DNA from 3 places in the Paenibacillus protaetiae genome. Region 2 is predicted to be linked to each of the others. Evidence: riboswitches for the same ligand, from Rfam matches in the RefSeq annotation. Region 2 holds a riboswitch; each other region holds the start of a gene.
What was found. A riboswitch is a leader RNA that binds a small molecule or an ion and turns the genes downstream of it on or off. The one in region 2 is predicted to bind ZMP and ZTP.
Positions count from the first base shown of each region.

Region 1: linked by a shared signal. The riboswitch ahead of ET464_RS16225 (TIGR01440 family protein) and the one ahead of ET464_RS05250 (DJ-1/PfpI family protein) in region 2 are both predicted to bind ZMP and ZTP.
Region 3: linked by a shared signal. The riboswitch ahead of ET464_RS11670 (bifunctional 5,10-methylenetetrahydrofolate dehydrogenase/5,10-methenyltetrahydrofolate cyclohydrolase) and the one ahead of ET464_RS05250 (DJ-1/PfpI family protein) in region 2 are both predicted to bind ZMP and ZTP.

Region 1 covers NZ_CP035492.1:3,503,907-3,512,151, reverse strand. Annotated here, with positions in the region: gene ET464_RS16235 (peptide ABC transporter substrate-binding protein) at 1-1,530, opposite strand, end outside; gene ET464_RS16230 (serine hydroxymethyltransferase) at 2,127-3,374, opposite strand; gene ET464_RS16225 (TIGR01440 family protein) at 3,498-4,085, opposite strand; ZMP/ZTP riboswitch at 4,290-4,370, opposite strand; gene ET464_RS16220 (low molecular weight protein arginine phosphatase) at 4,456-5,031, opposite strand; gene ET464_RS16215 (manganese efflux pump MntP) at 5,094-5,639, opposite strand; gene ET464_RS16210 (L-threonylcarbamoyladenylate synthase) at 5,727-6,794, opposite strand; gene spoIIR (stage II sporulation protein R) at 6,883-7,674, opposite strand; gene ET464_RS16200 (N5-glutamine methyltransferase family protein) at 7,960-8,245, opposite strand, start outside.
Region 2 covers NZ_CP035492.1:1,176,070-1,184,314, reverse strand. Annotated here, with positions in the region: gene ybaK (Cys-tRNA(Pro) deacylase) at 88-558, shown strand; gene ET464_RS05270 (cyclase family protein) at 681-1,298, shown strand; gene ET464_RS05265 (aldo/keto reductase) at 1,480-2,418, opposite strand; gene ET464_RS05260 (helix-turn-helix transcriptional regulator) at 2,592-3,443, shown strand; gene bglX (beta-glucosidase BglX) at 3,626-5,815, shown strand; ZMP/ZTP riboswitch at 5,871-5,950, shown strand; gene ET464_RS05250 (DJ-1/PfpI family protein) at 6,014-6,583, shown strand; gene ET464_RS05245 (choice-of-anchor I family protein) at 6,820-8,245, shown strand, end outside.
Region 3 covers NZ_CP035492.1:2,497,943-2,506,187, forward strand. Annotated here, with positions in the region: gene htpG (molecular chaperone HtpG) at 1-1,184, opposite strand, end outside; gene pdaA (delta-lactam-biosynthetic de-N-acetylase) at 1,472-2,254, opposite strand; gene ET464_RS20330 (hypothetical protein) at 2,429-2,752, shown strand; gene ET464_RS11660 (hypothetical protein) at 2,754-3,188, opposite strand; gene pruA (L-glutamate gamma-semialdehyde dehydrogenase) at 3,412-4,980, opposite strand; ZMP/ZTP riboswitch at 5,124-5,208, shown strand; gene ET464_RS11670 (bifunctional 5,10-methylenetetrahydrofolate dehydrogenase/5,10-methenyltetrahydrofolate cyclohydrolase) at 5,303-6,181, shown strand; gene ET464_RS11675 (cyclodeaminase/cyclohydrolase family protein) at 6,159-6,797, shown strand; gene ET464_RS11680 (hypothetical protein) at 6,894-7,208, opposite strand; gene ET464_RS11685 (GNAT family N-acetyltransferase) at 7,383-8,126, shown strand.

The DNA of each region.
Region 1 (8,245 bases), 1.9 Mb from region 2:
TGGAGCAATCGGCATTTCATCCATCAGGATTTTTTCAGCGTCGGACATTGCTTGAAGACGGACTGCTTGGTCAGCTGTACTGTAAGCTTTCTTAACGAGAGCGTCATACTCAGGGTTAGCAAAACCAGTGTTGTTGTTACCGCTCTTCGATGTGAACAGATCGATGAACGTCATAGGGTCGTTGTAGTCAGCGCCCCAACCGCCGCGTGCCACTTCATAGTTCAAAGAGTTACGGTTGTCGAGGAATACGCCCCATTCTTGGTTCTCGATCGAAGTGTCCACTCCGAGGTTCGTACGCCACATTTCAGCCAGTGCTTCTGCAATCTTTTTGTGCGCATCGTTTGTGTTATATGCCAGTTTAATTGTAGGCATTTTGCTGAGGCCTTCTTCTTGCAGGCCTTCAGCCAGCAATTTCTTAGCTTCTTCTACATCTTCTTTGAAGAAGTCGCCGCTAACTTTCGAGCGGTATTCTTCGTCGCCGATGTTAATGCCTGGAGGTACAAGGCCGTAAGCCGGAACTTGTCCTTCTTTTGTTACGTTGTCAACGATATCTTGACGGTTAATGGCAAGCGTAAGCGCCTTACGGATCTTCACGTTGTCGAAAGGTTTAACCGTTGTGTTGAACAGGTAGTAGTACAGGTTAGCCGATGGAGAAATCGTCAGCTCATCTTTATGTGTTTGTTTCAATGTTTCCAGTTGATCTGTAGGGATGGAACCAACCGGTTTACCAGCCCAGTCAAGCTGATCGGTTTCGTACATGCTCAGCTCTGTAGCGGAGTCAAGCACTTCGGAGAACGTTACTTTTGTAAACTTGATTTCGTCTGCTGCATAGTAGTTGTCGTTTTTCACGATCGAAATCGAGTTGTTTTTTTGCCAGTCGCCCATTTTGAAAGGACCGTTGCCGATAATTGTTTTGGCATCAGCAGCCCACGCTTCGTTGTCTTTTACAGACGGATGAACCGGGTAGTAGGTATAGAAGCCTACAAGGCTGTCGAAGTATGGAGTTGGAGCGTTCAGCGTAACTACGAGCGTTTTGTCGTCTGTAGCTTTAACGCCGACATTATCAACCGAACCGCCGTTCAGGTTGTAATCTTCAGCGCCTTTCAAGTAGTACAGCTGGTAAGCATATGCCGATGGCTGCGGCTTCAGGTTTGGATCAAGAGCACGTTTCCAAGCATATTCGAAGTCGCCTGCGGTTACAGGATCGCCATTGCTCCACTTGGAATCACGAAGGTGGAACGTATAAGTCAGGCCGTCTTCCGACACATCCCAGGATTCAGCTACGCCTGGAACTACTTTGCCGTCAGCATCTTTGCGAGTCAAGCCTTCGAACAAACCGTTTACAACTGTAGACGATACATTGTCTTGTACTTGCGCCGGGTCAAGAGATGGCGGTTCCGAGCCGATGTTCATGCGAAACTCAGTTTTGCTGCCGCCGCTGCCGCTGTCCTTGGATCCGCATGCAGTCGCAATGACCGAAAAAATCAAGATTACGGAAACAAGTGTAAATGCAAACTTCTTCGATTTCATGTCTTTCCTCCTAAATTTTTTGTAATAGCTCCATCTTCCTCCGAGAAGCACTAGTAGTACTCTGGTCTTGGTTACACAAAAAGCCCGATGCGTGTAATGATCCCCCATCTATGCCATTTGAATCAACTCAAACCTGTTCGGCCGTTGATAGAACTATCCCCCCACTTACTGCCAAAAACAAGCAAACTAATTTTAAACTTTTCTAACTATACCATCGAAATTAATTATTCCGCAACAATATGTAAGGTGTAAATTTATGTATTTTTTGAATTTTTACAATCGTTCATTTGTTTTTAATGCTTTATTTATCAAATGTTCTGCCGTTTTAATATGTTATTGCATTACTATTGTAAATTATTGTCGCTTAATCGCGTTTATGCTTCTCCGCTTTATTCATTTATTAGAGCAAAGTTATTCCATCAGTTCCCTTAAAAAAGAACGGATACCAAACATGCCGGAAGCAAGCTTATTATGCTACCTGCCAGACCCCGTTATACTCCTCTCGATTAAACAAAAACAAGCGAATGCAAAAAGGGTGTCCCGCAAGTTATCGGAAGATAACCTGCGGGACACCCTTTGGCGGAAGCCGCTATAAATTAGTAGTTCAATTTCGGATACAGCGGATATTGTGCCGTCAAATCGCTAACCATGCCGCGCGCTTTGGCAAGCACTGCTTCATCCTTTGGATTTTTCAATGTCATGGCGATAATTTCAGCGATTGTTTTCATTGCTTTTTCATCCATGCCGCGGGATGTTGCAGCCGGCGTGCCGATGCGGATACCGCTTGTAATGAACGGGCTTGTCGTATCAAACGGAATCGCGTTTTTGTTCACTGTAATTTGAACCGAATCCAGTACATGCTCAGCATCTTTACCCGTAATGTTCAGGTTGCGCAGATCAACCAGCATCAGATGATTGTCCGTACCGCCGGATACGAGGTTAATGCCTTGCTCCGTAAGGCCGTCCGCCAGCGCTTTTGCGTTGTTGATCACGTTTTGCGCGTAAGTTTTGAACGAAGGCTGAAGCACTTCGCCGAACGCAACGGCTTTCGACGCGATGACATGCATCAGCGGTCCGCCTTGCGTGCCAGGGAATACTGCTTTATCAATCGCTTGCGCCCAAGGCTGACGGCAGAGGATCATGCCGCCGCGAGGACCGCGGAGCGTTTTGTGCGTCGTTGTCGTAACAAAATGTGCATGCGGCACTGGGCTCGGATGCAGGCCTGCAGCAACCAGACCGGCGATATGCGCCATGTCGACCATGAACAATGCGCCTACGTCTTGAGCGATTTGGCCGAGTTTTTCAAAATCAATGATGCGCGGATATGCGCTTGCGCCGGCAACGATCAGGCGAGGGCGGTGTTTAAACGCCGCTTTGCGCACTTCTTCGTAGTCGATCGTGAACGTGTTTTCGTTAACGCCGTAAGCTACGAAGTTGTAAAGAAGGCCGGATGCGTTAACCGGGCTGCCGTGCGTCAAGTGGCCGCCATGCGCCAGGTTCATGCCCAGCACCGTGTCGCCAGGTTTCAGCGCTGCCAGGTATACCGCAAGGTTGGCTTGTGCGCCGGAGTGAGGCTGAACGTTCGCATGCTCGGCGCCGAAAATATCTTTCGCACGGTCGCGCGCAATGTTCTCCACGATGTCTACATGCTCGCAGCCGCCGTAGTAGCGTTTGCCTGGATAGCCTTCCGCGTATTTGTTCGTAAGCACGGAACCCATCGCTTCCATAACCGCTTCGCTGACAATGTTCTCGGATGCGATTAATTCGATGTTGTCGCGCTGGCGCTGCAATTCAAGCCCCATTGCTTTCAAAACTTCCGGATCTTGGTTTCTCAGGTTTTCCATTTGAATAATCCTCCTAAAGGTTGGTGTAGTTGGACGACATTTGCCCGGTTTCATGCATATTGTTCCTGCAGCAATCCGCGTATTCTGCTCGCTGCTGCATTCATCTCCATAGAAAAGTCCGCGTTAGTCACATGCGCCGGGCTGATCCGGATTTTGAGAAAGCTCTTCCAGCTTATAAACAGCCCGCTCGCCGCCGATCAGCTTTGGCCTTGTGTAGGCCATCGTGACATGCGCTTTGCCGATTTCCAATATCGAAGGCCTTACGGGAACCGCTACTCTTTTCAAGTGCATCCCGATAAACGTGTCTCCAATATCGATTCCGGCATGAGCTTGAACCGTCTCCGCCAGGCAAGCATTCGGCAAATGCCTGTAAGCGTACGAAGCCATTGATCCGCCCGCTTTCGGCACCGGAACGGCAGAAACCAGCTCCAGCCCGTAACGTTCGGCCGCTTCCCGCTCCAGCACCAATGCCCGGTTCAAATGCTCGCAGCATTGATATACCGGATAAAAGCCAATCCGTTGCCGCGCCGCTTCAACGCCGTCAAAGATTTGCTGCGCCACATCCCCCGAACCGGAGGTGCCGATGCGTCCGCCGTTTACTTCGCTTGTGCTCGTGCCGATAACCAGCAGCTGTCCGGCCTTCAGGCCGCCGGCCTCAGCCAGTTCGCGGACAATCGTTTCCACCTGATGGGATATCAAACTTGTAGCCACTTCGCTCCACTCCTTATGTCTGCCTTTACGGCATGCTGTGACGTCCGAAGTTTTATGCAGCAAGTGAAGGTTACGGATCTTCTCCGCCGAGACCGCACACCAGGTACTACTGCATGCTGCATCAGTCAAAATCAAACAGCTTTAGTATACCTAATTCTGGCCCAAAAGACGAAAAAAGAGCAAGACACGCTAACTCAGCGTGCTGCTCTTTGCCCAGGCGACCGGCCGTATGTTCCGATGCTCCACCGTGGTTACCCACTTCCGTCGCCAGTCACATCGGATATCCGTTTATGCACTTCCATCATAGCTGAACTTCCGTTGAAAATCAATCCATTGCCGCCTAAACAGCATAACAAAATATCCCTATGCGCTACTTTTCCAGCCGGTCCAGCAGCTTCAGCAAAGCCGCTTCAATCTCTTGCGCGCAGCGGTCATATTCCTCCAGCGGCCCGCCAAACGGATCCGCAATATCAAAGCTTGGTATTTTCCGCTCCAGCAGCAGCAGCTCCGACCGTTCCTCGTCTGTCAGCTGGCCGCCCAATGCCTGCTTCATATGCATCTCCGTATACAGCTGCTCCAGCTTTTCAATATCGGCTAGCGTGCTTTCATCCAAATGGACGAATTCCTTTAAGGTATAGGTTTTTTCTACCGCCTCGGGAAACCATTGCAGCAAACTGCGTTTATGCGAAGCTGTCATCGTCAGCACCAGATCCGCCCACTCCACTGCACCCGGATCAAGCGCATTTGATTTGCCGCCATGATCAATCCGGCGCTTGCGCAGCACCTCCGCCGCATGGCGCGATACAGGCAGCCCGTCCATCGTCGACACCCCTGCGGATTTGACTTCAATCGGCACGCCTCTCTCCTGCGCCAGCTTGCGCAATAAAGCCTCGGCCATAGGAGAACGGCACGTATTGCCTGTGCAGACGAACAAGATGCGCTTCATGCCGGTAAACCTCCTTTGTGATTGAACGAAATAGTCAGAAATACTCGGATATCGTCAGATGCTCATATCATAAACAGTATGCCGAATAATAACAAGATTGCACCGCCGCAAGCCTCTCCATACTCGCCAAGGTTGCGGCCGGCCCGCCGGCCGAGCATCAAGCCCATAATGGACATCAGCCCGCCGAAAAAACCGAAGGCAAGCACCGTTACGGCAACATCAGCCGCAAAAACGCCAAGCGATATGCCGACCGAAAACGAATCCACGCTGACGCTGAGCGCCAGCACGAGCGTGCCCCATAAGGTCCGCGTATCCACCGGCCTGACCTGTTCGCCCCGCAGCGAGTTGTAAATCATATGCCCGCCAAGCAGCAGCAGAAGCGCGCCGGCCGCCATGCTTGCAATATGACCCAGCAAAGCGCCAACCAGCTTTCCCATCCAGATGCCTGCCAGCGGCATCAGCACATGGAACAATGCAATAATAAGGCTCAGCCGCAAAATATGCTTTAGCCGTATGCCTCTCAGACCGATTCCGATGCCCAGCGAAAAAGCATCCATCCCAAGTGCGGCCGCCATAAGCAGCAAAGTAAACAACTGGCCAGCGGCCATCTCTGGACCGTTCAATGCGCATCTCCCCCATGTCCACATCCGTACATAACCAAACATATGCGGACAAGGAGGCAAACATGACCCCGCTTATACTCGTATAACCTGCCCTCCGGCAGCTTTGCGCAGCCGGTTCATAAGCGCAAGGCCGAGCCCTTCCTCCGGGCAGCCCTCGGCCCAAATGCGCTGGATGCCCGCTTCGTCAAAATGCCGCAGAGAGGCGTAAAGTCCGGCTGCCGCTTGCCCCAGCTCCTGCTTGCTGCCGCAGGAAAGCACGACATCGGCTTCATATTCGGCGGCATGCTCCGCGAATGCAAGCACGCCCGTTGTTTCCCCGCGCGCTTTGGCCAGCCCGGCTTCTTTGCGGATGCAAGCGGCCACTGCGGACGGCTCTCCGCAGACGATCACCATTTCGCCGTGCGGCGCATAATGCGTATACTTCATGCCCGGCGACCGCGGCGCTTCCGTTTGTTCGCCGGCTGCCGTCGGGGCATCAATGCGGACGCCCGGCGCCGCCTGCTCCAGCTGCTCCGGGGTAATGCCGCCCGGACGGAGGATGCGCACGCCATCTTCGCCCGTAATTTGGATCACCGTCGACTCCAGCCCGACGCCGCAGGCGCCTCCGTCAACGACGCCGCCGATCCGGCCGTCCAAATCGTCCAGCACATGCCCCGCTTCCGTCGGGCTGGGACGCCCCGACTTATTGGCGCTTGGCCCGGCCAGCGGACAGCCGGACTGGCGGATCAGCGCCAGCGCAGCCGGATGATCCGGCATCCGGACGCCTACCGTATCCAGCCCCGCGGTTACAAGCGGGGATACCGCCCCCGGAATTACAGGCAGCACAAACGTAAGCGGCCCCGGCCAAAATGCGTCCATCAGACGGCCTGCCAGCTCCGGATACGGGAGCACAAGCGCATCCAGCTGGCTTTTGTCTGCGATATGCACAATTAACGGATTGTCCGAAGGGCGCCCCTTCGCTTCAAAAACCTGCCGGATCGCCTCTGTATTCCGGGCATCGGCTCCAAGCCCGTATACCGTCTCCGTCGGAAATGCGACAAGGCCGCCGCTGCGGAGCAGATCGGCGGCTTCTTGCAGCTGCCGGACGTCTGCGGGCAGCGTAACCGGCCATACTTTGGTTCGTTTCGTTTTGTTCTTCATCTATGCCTCAGCTTCTTCATATATGGTGCATCTATTATAACATACCCATGCCATGCCAGGCTTCCGGCAAAACCGCCGACGGCCCCTATTAAGCAAACAGCGCTTTTAACCAGTGAATCAGCTTCTCGATCAGTTCGACCAGAAAAAATTTCACATGCGGCGCTTCAGCCCCTTGTCCGGCTGCGGCATTCTTGGCGGCGTCATGGCCGGCGCCCGCTTGATCAGCAGCCTTAACGCTGCCAGCCGTTTGGGCGCTGTCGGTCTTGGAACTTTTCGCATCCGCAGACGGCTTGTCTGCAGCGGCCTGGGAAGCTTGTGCATCTTCGGCAGGCGTTGCCGCCGCTTCGGAAGCGGACGCTTCGCCTGTTACCGCATCTATGAAACATAACGGCGGGAACAGCACGCACCACCAGTTTTGCCCTTTGCCTTCGCCCAGCGTAATTAACAACGCTTCGTAATCGCCGGCCGGATATACTTCATCGCCGTACATTTTGGTTGGAAAAGGAACGACGCCCAGCTGGGCATGATACGAGTACGTAAATCCTCTGCTTTCCAGCACTTCCGCCACGATCGACTCCAGCTCCGGCATATGGCTGCGGATCGTTTGGCGGGCTTCTTCAATCGTTTGAGGCTCCGTAACCCAGCCGTCCATAGCGGCTACAACTTCATCACGGACAACACGTTTCACAGCCTGGTCGACAGGCGTATCGGAATTGGCCAGGATCCGCAGGCGGATCGCTTGGTCAGGAATAGACGAAGGAATAACGGCAGCATCATTTTTAAGACCTTCCCAGCTCATCACGAGCATAATAAGAGCAAAAACGATATAAGCATACGATTTACGGAAATAAAAACGGGAATAAGGACGGGTATAAATCATGTTCACACAAGCTCCTCTCGCGTCACCCGTCGGTGCGCATCGCTTGCGTTCCGGAACGTCTCTATCCGTCATTATGCCCGCATATGACCATCGTAAACGATGCGGCTATTATTTTTTTGCTAGATTGCTAGAGGAGGGTATGATGCGGGGAAGCCAGGCAGGGCAAAAGCGGGAGCTGGGGGCACAGCAGGCTCGGAAAGCAAAAAAGGCGGCTTGGCGGAGAGAATCCTAACCGCCTAACCGCCCATCTGTTTCATCTGTTTCAAGGATGATTAACTTGTTCGTTTATCGGACCGCCATCACATGGCGGTCAATGCCTGCGTAATCCGGTATGATCCGGATTTGGCTCCAGCAGCCCATCGCCTCCAGCAGACCGGCTACATGCTGCGCCTGGCGGATGCCCAGCTCGAAGGCGACGATCCGCGGCATTTGCTTCAGCAATGGCAGCTGCTGCACCATACGGCGGTACGGGTCCAGCCCGTCCTGGCCGCCATCCAGCGCCAGCCGCGGCTCATAGTCCCGCACTTCGCGCTGCAGCCCCGGCAAATCGCCGGCAGGGATATACGGCGGA
Region 2 (8,245 bases):
TTATCATCGTTTGCCCTTAATCATTAGCAAATATACACGTAACTATTGATAGAACGCAACAGCAAAATTACGGAGAGAGGTGAACATGTGGCTTCCAAAACCAATGCTTGCAGAATGCTGGATTCGCTGCATATTCCTTATACGCAGCATGAATATGATTGGGACGAGGATCATTTGGACGCGGGGACCGTAGCCGGGAAAGTCGGGCTTCTGCCGGAGCAGCTGTTTAAAACGCTCGTATTGAAGGGGGATAAAACCGGCATTCTGACCGCTTGCATTCCCGGGGATAAGGAATTGAACTTGAAGGCGCTCGCAGCTGTAAGCGGCAATAAGAAGGTGGAAATGGTGCCGGTTAAAGAAATTCAGGCGCTTACCGGATATATTCGGGGAGGGGTATCCCCTCTAGGAATGAAGAAAAAATATCCGCTTTATTTGCATGCTTCGGCGGTAACGGCAGAGCTGGTCAGCATTAGCGGCGGACGTCGCGGCTTGCAAATTTTTCTGGCGGGCAAAAGCCTGGCGCAGGCAGCGGAAGGAAAGGTATGCGAGATCGTTTAAATGATCAGCCATAAATGGAATATTAAAAATGAATGATCTTATTGAATTTTCGTATAGGGGTGGTAAAATATACCGGTTCTGCAAACTGCCGATCCGATCTATATACGGGGGGAGTAAAACCAATGATCATTGATTTGACGCATCCGATCCGGGACGGCCTGCCGCCTTATCCGGGAGATGCGGAAACGTCGCTAGTCCATTCCAAGCAATACGCTAAGGATTATTACAACAATCATTATTTGTCCATTAATATGCACGCGGGAACGCATATTGACGGACCGATGCATTTGACGGATTGCTATACGTATATGGATGAATTTCCGCCGGACCGTTTTATTGGAGAGGGGTGTTTGCTGGACGTATCCGGGCAAGATGTGATTGATTATAAAGAAACCTATGAGCAGCAAATCGGGCAAAATCAAATCGTGTTAATCCATACCGGACAGAGCCAACGGTTTGGAGAGCCGGACTATTTCGAACATCATCCGGTGCTGACTGAAGCGTTCGCGGCGCTCCTTGTCCGCAAACAAGTCAAGCTGGTCGGCTTGGACACGCCTTCGCCGGACAAATACCCGTTTGCTGTCCATAAACATCTTTTTCAAAACGGGATATTGATTGCAGAAAATTTAACGAATCTTGTGAAGCTTATAGATGCTGTGTCATTTGAAGTTATCGCCCTGCCGTTACTTATCCGGGCAGATTCCTCAATTGCCCGTGTCATTGCTAGAATCAGATCTTGATATAGGAAAGCCGGTGCTGCTCCGAACGAGCGGCGCTTTTTTTTTGCCCCTCAGCCAAGTAACCGGTGACGGAAATCCGAATTCGCGGGCGCAGCTTATTATTCAGAAGATTAATTGAGACAGCAAAAAATACGCGTTCTTCCCCTTAAGAAGAAGGACGCGTATTTGCAGTGCAGCTGTTTTATTGGCCGTCCGAGGACAAATCAAGCCAGGCCAGCTCCTCGCGGGTCAACACGATCCGCGAGCCTTCATCGCAGGAAGCCAGCTCTTCCGCCGATTGGGCGCCAATCAAGGCGCAGGTTGGAAAAGGCTGATTCAGCACATAGGCAAGCGCAATTTGGATGGCCGTTGCCTTTTTGCTTTTGGCCAGCTGATGGGCACGTTCGAGGCGTTCCCAATTATCGTCGTTGTAGAATACCCGGACCAGATCCGCATTGGAACGGTTGTCCGGCGTAAACAAGCCGGTGAAGAAACCGCGCGCCTGAGAGGACCAGGAGAATAGCGGGAACTGGTTCGCCTCGTGCCATTCGCAAGTTTCCTGGTCGGCGGAGACGCAGCCTTTCCAGAACGGTTCGTTTGGCTTCGCCAGGCTTAAATTCGGGCTGCTGAAGGTGAAGCCCGTCAAGCCGTTAGCTGCGGCGTAATCATTGGCTTCCTGGATACGCTGCCAAGTCCAGTTCGAGACGCCGATGGCTTTCACAACGCCTTTGGATATATATTCGTTTAAAGCTTCAATGATTTCGCCGGCCGGTACAGACGGATCATCGCGATGAAGCGCATACATATCAATGTAGCCGGTCCGCAGCCGTTCCAGACTTACTGTAATATCGCGGCGGATCGCATCGGCATTCACACGCGGACCATGTTCGTCATGGTGCGCCCCTTTGGTCAAAATCACCCACTCATCCCGGTTGCCGCGTTCTTCCAAATATCGTCCGATTACTTCTTCGCTTTGCCCGCCGGTATAGACATGGGCCGTGTCGACCGCATTGCCGCCAACGGCAAAAAACTGGTCCATATTGGCCGCCGCTTTCTCATAACGCTCGTGAACGAAATAATCCGAACCTTTCATCAAACGGGATACCGGTTTATCCAAGCCAACTACATTCAAATACTCCATGAAGCACATGCCTCCTTAACATTAATCGGATTCATCATTGTGTGCTGTCCGGTAGGGTTGAACAGTAAAGCCTATTATGATTATATTGCGATTATAGGGTATCGATTTTGATTTGGAAATGATAATATTTTGCAAAAGATTAAAACAATATTGTGATATAAAGAGGTGCTTGGATGATTCGCCAAAGCTTGCTTCTGTCGCTTCCCCGGATGCCGTATTTTTGCTTTCCCGAGTCAGTTGGTCATTATTCGGAGTATCCCGAGCATGATGTATACCGGGAAGCAGGGGCGCTGAACAATTTCAATATTCATTATGTCGTTTCCGGCAAAGGATACGTGGAGCTGGAAGGCACACGGCATGAGCTTCGCGCAGGCGAGGCGGTGCTCTATTTCCCGTTGCAAAAGCAGGTGTATTACAGCAGCCAGGATGAGCCGTGGGATGTGCGATGGTTTCATTTTTACGGGGGAACGGGGCTGCGCGATTATTTGCTTGAGCAAGGCTTGAACCAAAGCCCGCTGTGGAAGGTGAGGCAGCCAGCGTTATGGGAAGAGGCGCATGAAAGGCTGCTGGCTGAAGCGGAAACGTACCGGATGCTTCGTCCGGCCCAGCTGTCGCTGCTCACCTACGCACTTATTACGCTGTTTGTCGAGCAAGCGGCGGTGCTTAAGGAAGGCAAATCGGTTGCGGCGGGGGAGCGGATGATGGAGCTGCTCCCGCTCATGCAGCAGGAAGCGGCAAAGCCGTTTGTACTGGAGGAGTGGGCGGAGAGGCTGGGCGTTACGCCTTATTATTTTTGCAAGCTGTTCCGTGCGGCGATGCGCATGACGCCTATGGAATTTATTACGCGCTGCAGGCTGCAGGCCGCCAAGCAATGGCTGCTGGAACGGAAAGATGCCGCCATCGGGCAAATCGCGGAAGAGGCGGGGTATCCGAATGCGAGCTATTTCAACAAACGTTTTATGGAGCATGAAGGCATGACGCCAACCGCTTACCGCAAGCTGTACGCCATACGGCAGGAGAACTGACAGGTACGGAGCTTGTGCTGAAAGCCCGGCAACTTGAAAGCCGGTCACTTCTGCCAGCAAATGCAGATGGCTCTGACGCGTTAAAGCTGACGCCGTGCAGGAAAGCTGGACAAAATCGGATACGATTATAGCAATCTCATTTCTATTAGCTGCTGTTAGAGTCCGGTATAATAAGGAGATTAATGCCAAAATTATGTTGGAGGACGAACACGGTGACGAAACGATCTCTTACCGATTTGCTGGCGCAGATGACGCTGGATGAGAAAATTGCGCAGCTTGTGCAGCTTACGCCTAACTTTTTGAACGACAATGATGCGAATTTGACAGGCCCGCTTGCTTCGATGGGCTTAAATCCGGAAGCGGTGTGGAATGTCGGCTCTGTCCTTAGCGCAGTCGGCGCCAAAGAAACGATTGCTTTGCAGGAACAATATATGAAGAACAACCGGCTGGGCATTCCGCTTATTCTGATGGCGGATATTATTCACGGCTACCGGACGATTTTCCCCGTATCGCTTGGGTTAGCCAGCTCGTGGGATATGGAGCTCGCCGAGCGCAGCGCCGCGATTGCGGCGAAGGAATCTTCGGTAGCGGGCATCCATGTCACATTTGCGCCGATGGCGGATTTGGTGCGGGACCCGCGCTGGGGGCGCGTGATGGAATCGACGGGCGAAGACCCGTATTTGAACAGCGAATTTGCGCGGGCGTTCGTGCGGGGCTTCCAAGGCAGCGATCTGACCGGCGACACGGACCGCATGGCGGCATGCGTAAAGCACTTTGCTGCATATGGCGCAGCGGAAGGCGGCCGTGATTACAACACGGTCAACATGTCAGAGCGGCAGCTTCGCGAGTCTTATTTGCCGGCCTATAAAGCGGCGCTGGAGGAAGGCTGCGAGCTCGTCATGACTTCGTTTAACGTTGTCGACGGCATTCCGGCTACCGGAAACCGCAAGCTGATGCGCGATTTGCTTCGTGAGGAATGGGGATTCGACGGCGTCCTGATTTCGGACTGGGGCGCTGTTCAGGAAATGATTCCGCACGGCGCAGCGGAGGATAACGCGGAAGCGGCGCACAAAGCGATTGCAGCGGGCGTCGATATGGAAATGATGAGTTCTTGTTACGCTCAGTCGTTAAAGGAGCTTGTGCAATCCGGCCAAGTGGATGAGGAATGGATCAATGAATCGGTGCTGCGCGTACTGCAGCTGAAGGACAAGCTTGGCTTGTTCGACAACCCGTTCCGAGGTGCGGACGAGCAGCGCGAGAAGGAAATCATTTTATGCGATGAGCACCGCCAAGCGGCACGGGAAATAGCGGCCAAGTCATGCGTTTTGCTTAAAAATGAAAACGTGCTGCCGCTGCGGGCGGAGCAGAAAATAGCGCTGATCGGCCCATTCGCGCAAAGCGGAGATGTGTTGGGGCCGTGGTCGATATGGGGCTCCCAAGATGAAGCGGTTCAGCTGTTCGCCGGGCTGGCCGGCAAAACGGATGTTTCCCGCATCGCCGTTGCAGAGGGCTGCGGCATTACAAGCGGCACTGAAGCGCAGGCGCAGCAAGCGATCCTCGCTGCACAAGACGCGGATGTAATTGTGCTCGCGCTGGGCGAAGCTTCCGAGATGAGCGGAGAAGCCGGCAGCCGGTCGGATATACGCCTGCCGGAAGTACAGCTGCAGCTGGCATACCGGCTGCAGCAGCTGGGCAAACCGGTTGTCGCCGTCTTGTTTAACGGACGTCCGCTTGATCTTCACGGCATTATTGATGTTGCGGATGCGGTGCTGGAAGCGTGGTATCCGGGCACGGAAGGCGGCAATGCGATAGCCGATGTGCTGTACGGCAGCGTGAATCCGGCCGGGCGTCTGACGATGTCATTCCCTTATTCGGTCGGACAGGTTCCGGTATATTATAATTCATACAATACGGGCCGTCCGCTTACGCCGGCGAATGCAGACCAGCGGTATGTCTCGAAATATTTGGATATTCCTAACGCGCCTTTATTTCCTTTTGGCTTTGGGCTTAGCTATACGGAGTTCGCATATGGCGATCTGGCGATCTCCGCAGCCGAGATGGGCGAGACGGACAAGCTGACGGTATCGGTGCAGGTGACCAACGCGGGAAAGACGGCCGGTGAAGAAGTGGTTCAGCTTTACGTTCGTGATTTGGCCGGTGAAGTGGTTCGTCCGTTAAAAGAGCTGAAAGGCTATCGCAAGCTGAAGCTGGAGCCTGGCGAATCGGCCGATGTACAATTCACGCTGACAGAGGAACAGCTTCGTTATTATCATTCCGATTTGACTTTTGCAAGCGATGCAGGGCTCTTTGAGGTGCATGTCGGGCCGAACAGCCGCGATACTGCGGTTCAAACCTTCCGGCTTGTAAAATAACTTTTAAATCCCTATTGATGCGGAGACGGTTCCCCGCCTATAATAGAAGTAAATATTTGGTATGTGTAACTGGCGTAACGCGGAATACCGCGGGGGAGCACATATGTCTAATTGCCGTACGCCTGGGCGAAAGTATTTGACCGAACTAACGGTCAAATACTTTTTTTATTTCATTCGAAGAAAGGTCAGGTGGCTGGGATGAAGGTTGCATTTGTATTGTTCGACGGAATGACGACGCTGGATTTTATCGGGTTTTATGATGCGGTAACGCGGCTTCGTATATTGCAGGCTGAATTATCGTGGGCGTTTTGCTCGGATAAACCGCAGATTACGGACGACAAAGGGCTTAAGCTGCAGATGGACGAAGTGCTTCCGGACTTGTCCGGCTACGATGTTGTATTTGTGCCCGGCGGTATGGCCACGAGGCAGCTCCGGTTCGACGAGGCTTTTGTTGCATGGCTTCAGACCGCAGCGAATGCGCCTTACAAAGTATCCGTCTGTACAGGGGCGCTGCTGCTTGGGGCTGCAGGTTTTCTGGCCGGCAAGACGGCGACGACCAATTCCAGCGCCTACGACTTGCTGGAGCCTTATTGCGGGCAGGTAAGCCGGGAAAGATATGTACAGGACGGCCATATATTTACAGGCGGCGGCGTGTCGGCATCAATTGATTTGGGTTTGTTTTTTGTTGAACGGTTATATGGTTCGTCGGCCGCCCGCCAAATACAAGCAATGATGGATTACCCGTATTATACGGCTGCAATCGAATAGGTAATCTCCATGATAAGTAGAACCGGTTCTCCCGATAGGGGGGACCGGTTCTAACGTTTCAAGGAGGGGAATTGCATTTCATCGGATATGCTCTGGCTTTGGAAGCAGGTCTTATTGCTTGATACACCCAAATAAATGTTAAATTTTACTAAAAATTAACGCCTGTGTTAACAAAGGACAAACAATTTCTCCTTAAACTACACTATAAATCAAACGAATGAAGGAGTGATTGAAACTTGAAATCGGCAAAAACGAAAAAAATCGTGTCGGTCGCGATGGCTGTGCAGCTTTCTGTCGGTACGATGCTTACTGGTATAGCGGCAGCGGCAGAGGGAGAAGCACCGTCAGCGCCTCAGTTGGGCGTACCCTACGATACGGATGGCATATACAATGTCAGCGTTCCGCACATTATCATTAACCAGGTTTACGGCGGCGGATTAAAACGGGCTGATGATACGTATGCCACGAACGGTTTTATCGAGCTGTATAATCCGACGGATGAAGACGTGGATCTTAATGGCTGGTCGATCCAATATGCGGATCCGGGCAGTGATTACAAAACCGGCGCGACAGGCAGCTGGAGCATGCTGAAGCTTACAGGCGTCATTAAAGCGAAGTCGTCTTATCTTGTAGTTGCCCATCCGACAGGAGCCGCTGCGCCAACATTGGATTTGATGGGCAGAGGCGATCAGCAGTGGGATCAATATATCAATAATAAAGGGTTAAAGGTTGTGCTGATGAGCAACCAGACTCCGCTGGATAACAGTCTTAAAAATCCATTCGCAGCAGAGCCGAAGCCTGCGGGATATGTCGACATGCTAGGTACAGGCAGCAATGATCCGGGCAGTAAAATAGATGGCTACGAGACAGCCTCTCCATCCGGTTCGGCGGAAGGCACCTCCAAGAAAAAAGCGGTTCGCCGCACCAGCTTCCAGGATACGGACAATAACAAGCAGGATTTCGAACAAATTGATTATGAAAAACCGGCTCCGGACAAGCTTGCAACGTACGAACCGCATGACGGCGAAGACGGCGTATGGCTGTCTATTGTGACACCGTCATTGCCTTCCGGTTACGTGAACCAGACCTATGAAGCAGTAATGGAAACGGTTGGCGGATACGGCTCGTATACGTATGAAGCGGACGGGCTGCCGGAGGGATTGTCCATCACGAGCGGCGGCATCATCAGCGGTACGCCAACAGCAGAAGCGTCCAATGTTAAGGTAACGGTTACTGCAACGGACGCCGAAGATTCTTCCATCCAAGTGACCAAATCGTTTGATCTGAACATAAGCCGCGCTGCCATTCAAAGCTTCAAAGATACACTAAACATTACGAAAATCGCCGAATATGCCGTCGGTACCACGAATCCGGATGGCGGCGTTGCCGAAATTGTAAAATATAATAAAGAAAATCAAAAATTTTATTTGGTGAACGGTTCTGCCAATCCGCCAAGCCTAGATATTGTCAGCCTGGACACGGATAACGGACAGCTGGAGAAGGAAAAAAGCGTACCGGTTAAACAACTGTCCGAGACGGGAGGTTTTACGTTCGGCGATTTGACAAGCGTTGTTGTCGACTACGCAACCAAGCGGGTTTATGCAGCTGTACAAGCTGCCGATCCGGCTGTGAAAGGCAAAATTTTGGCGCTGGATTATGAAG
Region 3 (8,245 bases), 1.3 Mb from region 2:
TCGTTATAAACGCCAAATTTCAGCTGGCGGCCAAACGCGCTGTAAAACTTCTCGTAGCTGTCGCGCTCATCCTTCAGCATGCTTTGCAGTTGGCTTTTAATTTTGTTTTTAATGTTTTTGGCAATCAGCTTCAGCTGGCGGTCATGCTGCAGCAGCTCACGGGAAATGTTCAGGGAAAGATCCTCCGAATCCACCATCCCTTTCACAAAGCTGAAGTAGTCCGGCAGCAAGTCGCCGCATTTGTCCATAATGAGGACGCCGTTCGAGTACAGCTCCAAGCCTTTCTCGAACTCTTTTGTGTAATAGTCAAAAGGCGTGTTCTCCGGAATAAACAGGATCGCATTGTAGACGACCGCACCGTCCGCGCTAATATGAATATGCTTCAGCGGCTTGTCGAAGCCGTAACGCTTCTCGAAGTAGAAGTTCTCGTAATCTTCGTCCTTCAGCTCGCTTTTGTTTTTGCGCCAGATCGGCACCATGCTGTTAACGGTTTGTTCTTCCGTATACGACTCAAATTCGCCTTCCGCATCCGCTTTCGGACGTTGCCCGGAAATCTCCATCTTGATCGGGTAACGGATAAAATCCGAATACTTCTTCACGATGGCGCGAAGGCGGTACGTTTCCAGGTACTCGTCGTACGAATCCTCTTCGGTGTTGGCCTTGATATGCAAAATAATATCCGTGCCGGCCGTTTCTTTGGACGCCGGTTCAATCGTGTAGCCTTCCGCGCCTTCGGAATGCCAGCGGTACGCTTCATTTGCGCCCCATGCCTTCGAAATTACAGTCACTTCGTCCGCCACCATAAACGCGGAGTAGAAGCCAACGCCAAACTGGCCGATAATGTTGTGGCCGTCCTTTTGCTCGGTTTCCTTTTTAAAAGCAAGCGAGCCGCTTTTCGCGATGACGCCCAGGTTGTTTTCCAGCTCTTCCGGGGTCATGCCGATGCCGGTATCGGAGATCGTAAGTGTCCGCTTGTCCTTATCGGCTGTAATTTTAATGAAATAGTCTTCTTTGTTAAACGTCAGACCCTCTTCGGTCAACGCCTTGTAGTACATTTTATCAATCGCGTCGCTTGCGTTAGAGATGAGCTCCCGGAGGAAAATTTCCCGCTGCGTATAAATCGAGTTAATCATCATTTCCAGCAAACGTTTCGATTCGGCTTTAAACTGCTGCATAACGGCCATTGAAATGAAGCACTCCTTTCGAATGATCAAATTCGTTAGCACTCTCATTCACTGAGTGCTAAACATCTACCTCTTATATACCATATCCTAAATTTTGCTGTCAACAACCCGAATGCTTACAGCAGGGCAGCCGGACCGGGCGCAGGCTATGCGGATAACAAGACCAAGCCTGCCGTTCCGCAAAAAAGAAGCTTGCAAGGCTTATGCGGCCTAGCAAGCTTCTTGTTTCATATGTCACCGAACCTGCACATGCATGGTACTGGAAGCAGCCTGTCGCAAGGAGCCCGTTACGCCTCCGGCGTATGAGCTTTCATCTCATCCAAGCTTTTAAACACATATCCTTGCGCTCTTGCATCATCAATAATGCGCCCCAGCGCCTCCGCATTGTCCTTCGACACCGAATGCAGCAAAATAACCGCACCCGGATGAAGCTGGGACATGACGCTCCGGTAAGCAAAATCCGCCCCTCTCTGCATGGCGGTATCCCAGTCCTTGTACGCAATCGACCAGAACACGTTCGTATAGCCCATTTCCTTGCTGACGGCCAGCGACCGTTCATTAAAAATGCCGCGCGGCGTACGCAAGTAGGTCATCGTCTGCTGGCCGGTCACAGCGGTAACGCCATTTTTCACTTTATCCAGCTCGGCCCGGATCTGCTCGCGCGGAATTTGGCTCATATCCGGATGGCTCCACGAATGGTTGCCGATCAGATGCCCTTCCTTGACCATCCGGTTCAGCAGCTCCGGCTCGGTTTTAATGTAATGGCCGGTTACAAAAAAAATCGCCGACACCTGCTTTGCCTTCAGCACGTCCAAAATTTTGGCCGTATAGCCGTTTTCATAACCGTTGTCGAACGTCAAATACAGCTCCTTCGAGCTTACATCCCCTGTAAACACAGCGCCGTATTTGGCGAGCAGCTCTTTGAACCCTTCTTCATCAATAGAAGGAAGCTGGCCTTTTACGCTTTTTTTAAACCCAAAATGAAAAGCGCCGTCCGCATAAACCGCCGGCATTTGGCCAATCATCACAAGCATGGACAGCAAAGCAACGGCGACTCGCAGCCGCTTCATCGTCTCCACCCCTTTTTTTGCCGCGCCTATTCAGGCGACTGCTCTTTCTTTTGCCATAACCTTCATCTGTTTATTATCCTCAGAAGCAAAGGAAATATGTAGCGACGGCAAAAAAGTTACCTTTCACGCGCATCGTGGGTTATTATGGAAATATGGGCAAAAGGAGGAGATCCGATGAGCGATAACGGACACAATAATGATACAGGATTTAACCAAGGGCAAGGGGAGCAGCAGCATTTAACAGCTGAAGGCTCCTTGTCCGAACCGTCTGAACTTGAAAAAAAGACGGCCCTGCATACGGAAACCGCTGCGAGCCGTTCGGAAGTGCCTGTTTTTAACGATGCCACTGACCATTACCGGAACATTATGGGCGCCCCAAGCCAAAAAGCGAATCTGAATCAGATGCCAAAGCCGCTTCGCTGGTTTGGCTATTTCTTTTATACGGTCATTGCCCTGATGGTTGTTTCTTTTGTTATATCCTATCTGATGAACCGCTAAATCAAGGCGTGTCAGCAACAATTTTCACATAGCTGTTCCCGCTTTTGACAGCAAGCGCTGCGCTTGGGCTTGTGCCGGGAATCGACCACACTTCCGTACCCGCGGGAAACGTGTTGGAGGATCTTGCGCCTTCCTCCAGTCGTTCCTCCGAGTGGCGCTCCGCAATTTCCCCCAGCTTCTCGCTAACATTCAGCACCGTCTCCGCTGTTATCCGGTAAATCACATTGTCCCATTTCACGGATGCAAATGCGTACGATTTTTGCTCGCTTGATAGGGTTACGGAATGATCGTCCCGAAGGGGGGCAAGCTGATGCTCCAGGTCAGACGGGCCAGCTGGAACGTTGGCCGCTTTCACCTCTGAATGCGAGGATTCGCTGGAGCAGGCGGCCAGAATTATGCAGGCTGCTATCCCTAACAGCATGAAGGTTTTTTTCATACCAATCACCTCATCCTCTTAACGCAAGCTGCCTGCAAAAGGTTACCAGCATTACCGGAATTGTTCGGTATTCAGTTTGGAACGAAATGGTAGATTGTGAATCCCGCAATCCGTCTTGCGGGGTTCAAGACGCACCAAAAGTCCCCGCTGCCCTTGCTGCAAAGGGGTGCGGGGACTGCAAATGACGGCGCACAGCCGCATACAGCCGGTAAGACGTTCCTGCTTACAGCTTCCGGGAAAGCGCCTTGGCTTGCGTAAACAGCAGCAAATAATCATAACCTCCGGCTTTCGAATCCGTGCCGGACATATTAAAGCCTCCAAACGGATGAGCGCCAACCAGCGCGCCCGTACATTTGCGGTTAATATATAAATTGCCGCAGTGCATCTCTTCAAGCGCTTCGGCAATACGACCCTCGTCAGCGGAAAAAAAAGACCCGGTAAGGCCGTATTCCGTATCGTTGAATAAAGCGATTGCCTCCTTATAATCTTTGGCTTTGCCCATCGCCAGCACCGGGCCAAAAATCTCCTCCTGCATAATGCGAGCTTTGCCGTCCACATCCGCAAATATCGTCGGCTCGATATAATAACCGTTCCCTGCCGCTTTGCCACCGCCGGCAATGAGCTTCCCTTCCGTTTTGCCGATGTCGATATAACGGAGAATCCGCGTATAGGAGCTTTGGTCAATAACCGGCCCAATCCGGTAATTACGCTCCGGCAGGCCAATCTCCAGCTTTTGGGTAAGCGCGGCTGCTTTTTCCACCACCTGGTCGTACACCGCCTCTACAATAAATGCACGCGAGCCGGCGGAGCATTTTTGCCCCTGGTAGCCAAAAGCCGACGTCACGATTGCTTGCGCCGCCGCATCCAGATCCGCCGTTTCGTCGACAACAATCCCATCCTTGCCGCCCATCTCGGCAATGACGCGTTTGATCCAGATTTGGCCCTCCGCCGTCTGCGCGGCAAGCGCGTTAATATGAAGGCCAACCTCCTTGGAGCCGGTAAAGCTGACAAAACGGGTGCGCGGATGAGACGTTAAATAATCGCCGATTTCCGCGCCGCTGCCCGGAATAAAATTCAGAACGCCGTCCGGCAGGCCAACCTCCTTCATCAGCTCCGCAAAGTGGTAAGCCACAATAGCAGACTGCGAGGACGGCTTCAGCAGCACGGTGTTGCCCGTCACAATCGCTGCGCACGTCATGCCGGTGCAGATCGCATTCGGAAAATTCCACGGCGGCAGAATTACGCCTACGCCAAGCGGAATATAATTCACTTTGTTGACCTCGCCCAGCACCGCCGTTAAAGGAAGCGTCTCGTTAATGCCCTCCAGCCTCATCATTTCCCGGGCGTAAAATTCCATAAAATCAATCGCTTCCGCCGTATCCGCATCGGCTTCCGCATAGTTTTTACCGGATTCCAGCACCATCACCGCCGAGAACAAATGCTTGCGCTCGCGCATCCGCTTTGCCGCCTGCAGCAAATATTCCGCCCGCTCCCTTGCGGGAGTTTTCCGCCAGCTTTCGAACGCGGCAAGCGCCGTTTGCATCGCTTTTTCCGCCAGCCCCACATCGGCTTTGCTGACATAACCAACCACTTCATCCAGGTTGCCCGGGTTGATGGAGACGATGTGGTCCTCCGTCACGATACGTTCGGAACCAATCAGCAGCGGATATTGCCGCCCGAAGCCGGTTTTTACCTGCGCAATCGCAGCTTCCATCGCCTTCCGGTGATGCTCTTGCGTAAAATCAGTTAACGGTTCGTTTGCAAACGGCGTTATACGGGCATATAATCCCATCGGTCCAGCTCCCCTCTCTGTGCAGAACGCTGCACACTGCTCATTCCTTTTATTGTATGTATAGATAAATACGCCCGTTTTGTGAGTACAGAACGAAAATGGCTTGAAGAAGCCCCTCTTGAACGGGTACAATAAAAGAAATAACAGCGGTATGCGACTGGCGATGAAAGTGGAATCAACCACAAGGAAGCATACGGCTTGATCGTGCCGTTCGCCTGGGGAAAGTATTTGCGTGGCCTACGTCTGCCATAGACGAGGCATGCGAATGCTTTTTTTATTTATCCGGAGGTTATCAATCGCTCAACAAGGAGATGGATGAAACATGGCGGACATATACAAAGCCAAGGAAGCGGCGGAAGCCGTATATGAAACGATAAAACACGGAGTGGCAGACTGGAAAAGACAGGGGATCACGCCGCGTATCGCTACTCTGCTGGTGGAGGGCGACCCGGCTTCGGCTTATTACGCGGAAGCGAAACGGAAAACTGCAGGCAAGCTGGGCATATCCTTTGAGCTGCATAGCTTTAAAGCGGACGTATCCGAAGCGGAGCTGCTTCAGTGCATCAGCCGGTTAAACGAGAACCCGGATGTGCATGGCATTATGCTGGAGCTGCCGCTGCCGAAACATTTGAATCCCGGCACGATTGAAGCTGCGATTGCGCCAACGAAAGACGTGGACGGCGTAACGCCTGCCAACAAGCTGGCGACCGTGACGGGAGCCGCCGGCTTGTACCCGGCCACGCCGCAAGCGTGCATCAAGCTGGTGAAGCATTACGGCCATAAGCTGGAAGGCGTTAACGTGACCTTGGTCGGCTGCGGCCGAACGGTCGGCCTGCCGCTGTTCCATTTGCTGCAGCGGGAACACGCAACCGTGACGGTATGCCATGCGTATACGCCGGACCTTACGCCGCATCTAAAGCAGGCGGCTATTTCCTTTGTTGCGGTCGGCAATCCCGGCACCGTAACGAAAGAGATGGTCCATCCGGGTCTTGTGCTGATCGACGCAGGCATTAACGAGACGGCGGACGGCTCCATCGTTGGCGACGTTGCGGCGGATGCCGGGCAGCATGCCGCTGCCTATTCCCCTGTGCCGGGCGGAGTCGGCACGCTTACGACTGCCGTTCTGTTCGAAAACCTGCTGAAAGCCATTCAGCTGCAAACCGAAAGGAATGTTAACTATGAGTACGCCCATTTCGTTTGATCAATCGATTCGCAGCTTCCTTAAGGAAGCTGGAAGCGCAAGCCCGACGCCAGGCGGCGGGAGCATCGCCGCTGTTGCCGCTGCGCTAGGCGCGGCCATGACCGCGATGGTCGGCAGCTTGTCGCAAAGCAGCAAATTCGCCGAAGTAAAACCGCAGATGGACGCCGCTCTTGCGAAAATGAACGCCTTGACGGCGGAATGCGAGCAGTTGATGGGGGACGACATCACTGCATTTGATGCATATATGGCCGCATTAAAGCTGCCGAAAGAAACGGAGGAGCAGAAGCTCCTCCGCAAGCAGGCGCTGCAGCAAGCAGCAGCCGGTGCGATCGCTGTCCCGCTCCGCCTGCTGGAGGCCTGTGCCGGAGGGATCGCCGTTGCCGGCACGATCGCCGAGATTGCGAATGCCAACGTCATCTCTGATCTTGGCATCGGTGTCCTTATGCTTGAAGCAGCCGCGCAGTCTGCATTGCTGACGGTCGAAATCAATTTACCGCAAATCAAGGATGAAGGGGAGCGCAGCCGCTGCTTCACGCAAGCCGATTCGCTCATCCGCCAAATGGAAGCGCAAAAAAACAGCCTGCTGGCTGTTGTCCGTAAACGTATGAACGAATAAGCGCTGCAACTGTGCCGGAGCGGCTGGATTTACGCTGGCAGGCGTTGCGATCGCTGTCGAGCATCAGCCGGGATTCCTCCGGCCGGGGGCGATGACCTAGTTCACATCGGCCGAAGCCGCGCTGACCGGTGTTGCGATGGCTGTGCTCGCATCAGCCGGAATTCCACCGGCTGGGGTTACGATAGGCAAGCTGGAGTAGCTGCTTTCGCCGGCGTGATACGGGCTGGATCTCGCGTGATGGAAAGAGGGCGCCACTTCATTGGCATCCGAATGGAAGGGGAGTTCGCTTTCCATCCCTTTAAACTCGTAACTGGCCTGAAACAAAATTTGTTTCAATAGATTATCCGCATAAATAACCAACGCGCAGGCAAGCGCAATTCCGCACACCAGTCCGACTGCCTTTTTCCTCATCTTCATTCTCCCTCAATCTCGAATCATTCCGTTATCTCCGCCCAACTGAAACCGACACTTTTTAGACGCACCGTTTGCTGGATTAGTTTCTAGTTTTTTTAAAACTTTTGACGGCGGCAACAAGAAAAATAATATTGTATTGTTATTCATTATATTGAATGGAAGGAATAAACGATGATGGAACTGAAACACGTGGAAGAGCTGGCATTAAATCAATGGCCGGCTTTATCGGCCTTGCTGTATGACGGCTGGCTGCTTCGTTTTGCCGAAGGTTATACCAAAAGGTCCAATTCGGTCAGCCCCATCTTTGGCTCTTCCTTGGATACGGCCGCCAAAATTGCCGCCTGCGAAGAACTGTATGCCAGCCAGCAGCAGCCTGCTATTTTTAAAATTACGCCGTTTGTGCAGCCGGAGGGGCTGGACCAGCAGTTGGCGGAACGGGGATATGTACGGGTGGACTCGTCCTTTATTCAGACGCTTAGCCTGGATCAATTGCAGCAGCCCCGCCTGGGCGGCGCCGTCATTCGGGAGACATTGACCGCAAACTGGCTGGTCGACTTTTGCAGGTTGAATCCGGGCAGTGCTGCACACCGCTCTGTGATGGAGCAAATAATTACCCGGATCATCGGCAAAACCGGCTTCATATCACTTGTTCAAGACGGCCGGACAGTGGCATGCGGCTTTGGGGTTATCGAACGGGGCTGCATCGGACTGTATGACATTGTAACGGATGAGGCATGCCGGAACAAAGGCTACGCCGAGCAAATGATCACCCATCTGCTCCACTGGGGCAAAAGCAACGGTGCCGCCAGCAGCTATTTGGCGGTCATCGCACAGAACAAGCCCGCCCTGCGGCTTTACGAGAAGCTGGGGTATAAGACGGCTTACGAGTACTGGTACCGGGTACGCCCGAATTAAGTTTCTAGCAGCCATAAGCAAGGGCTAGCTGCAGATTTCTCCCCCTTCATGCACTTCGTATTGTGTAACTTGAACCACCGGGTAAAATATGCGCCTGCAAGAAGCAGATTAGCGGTGCT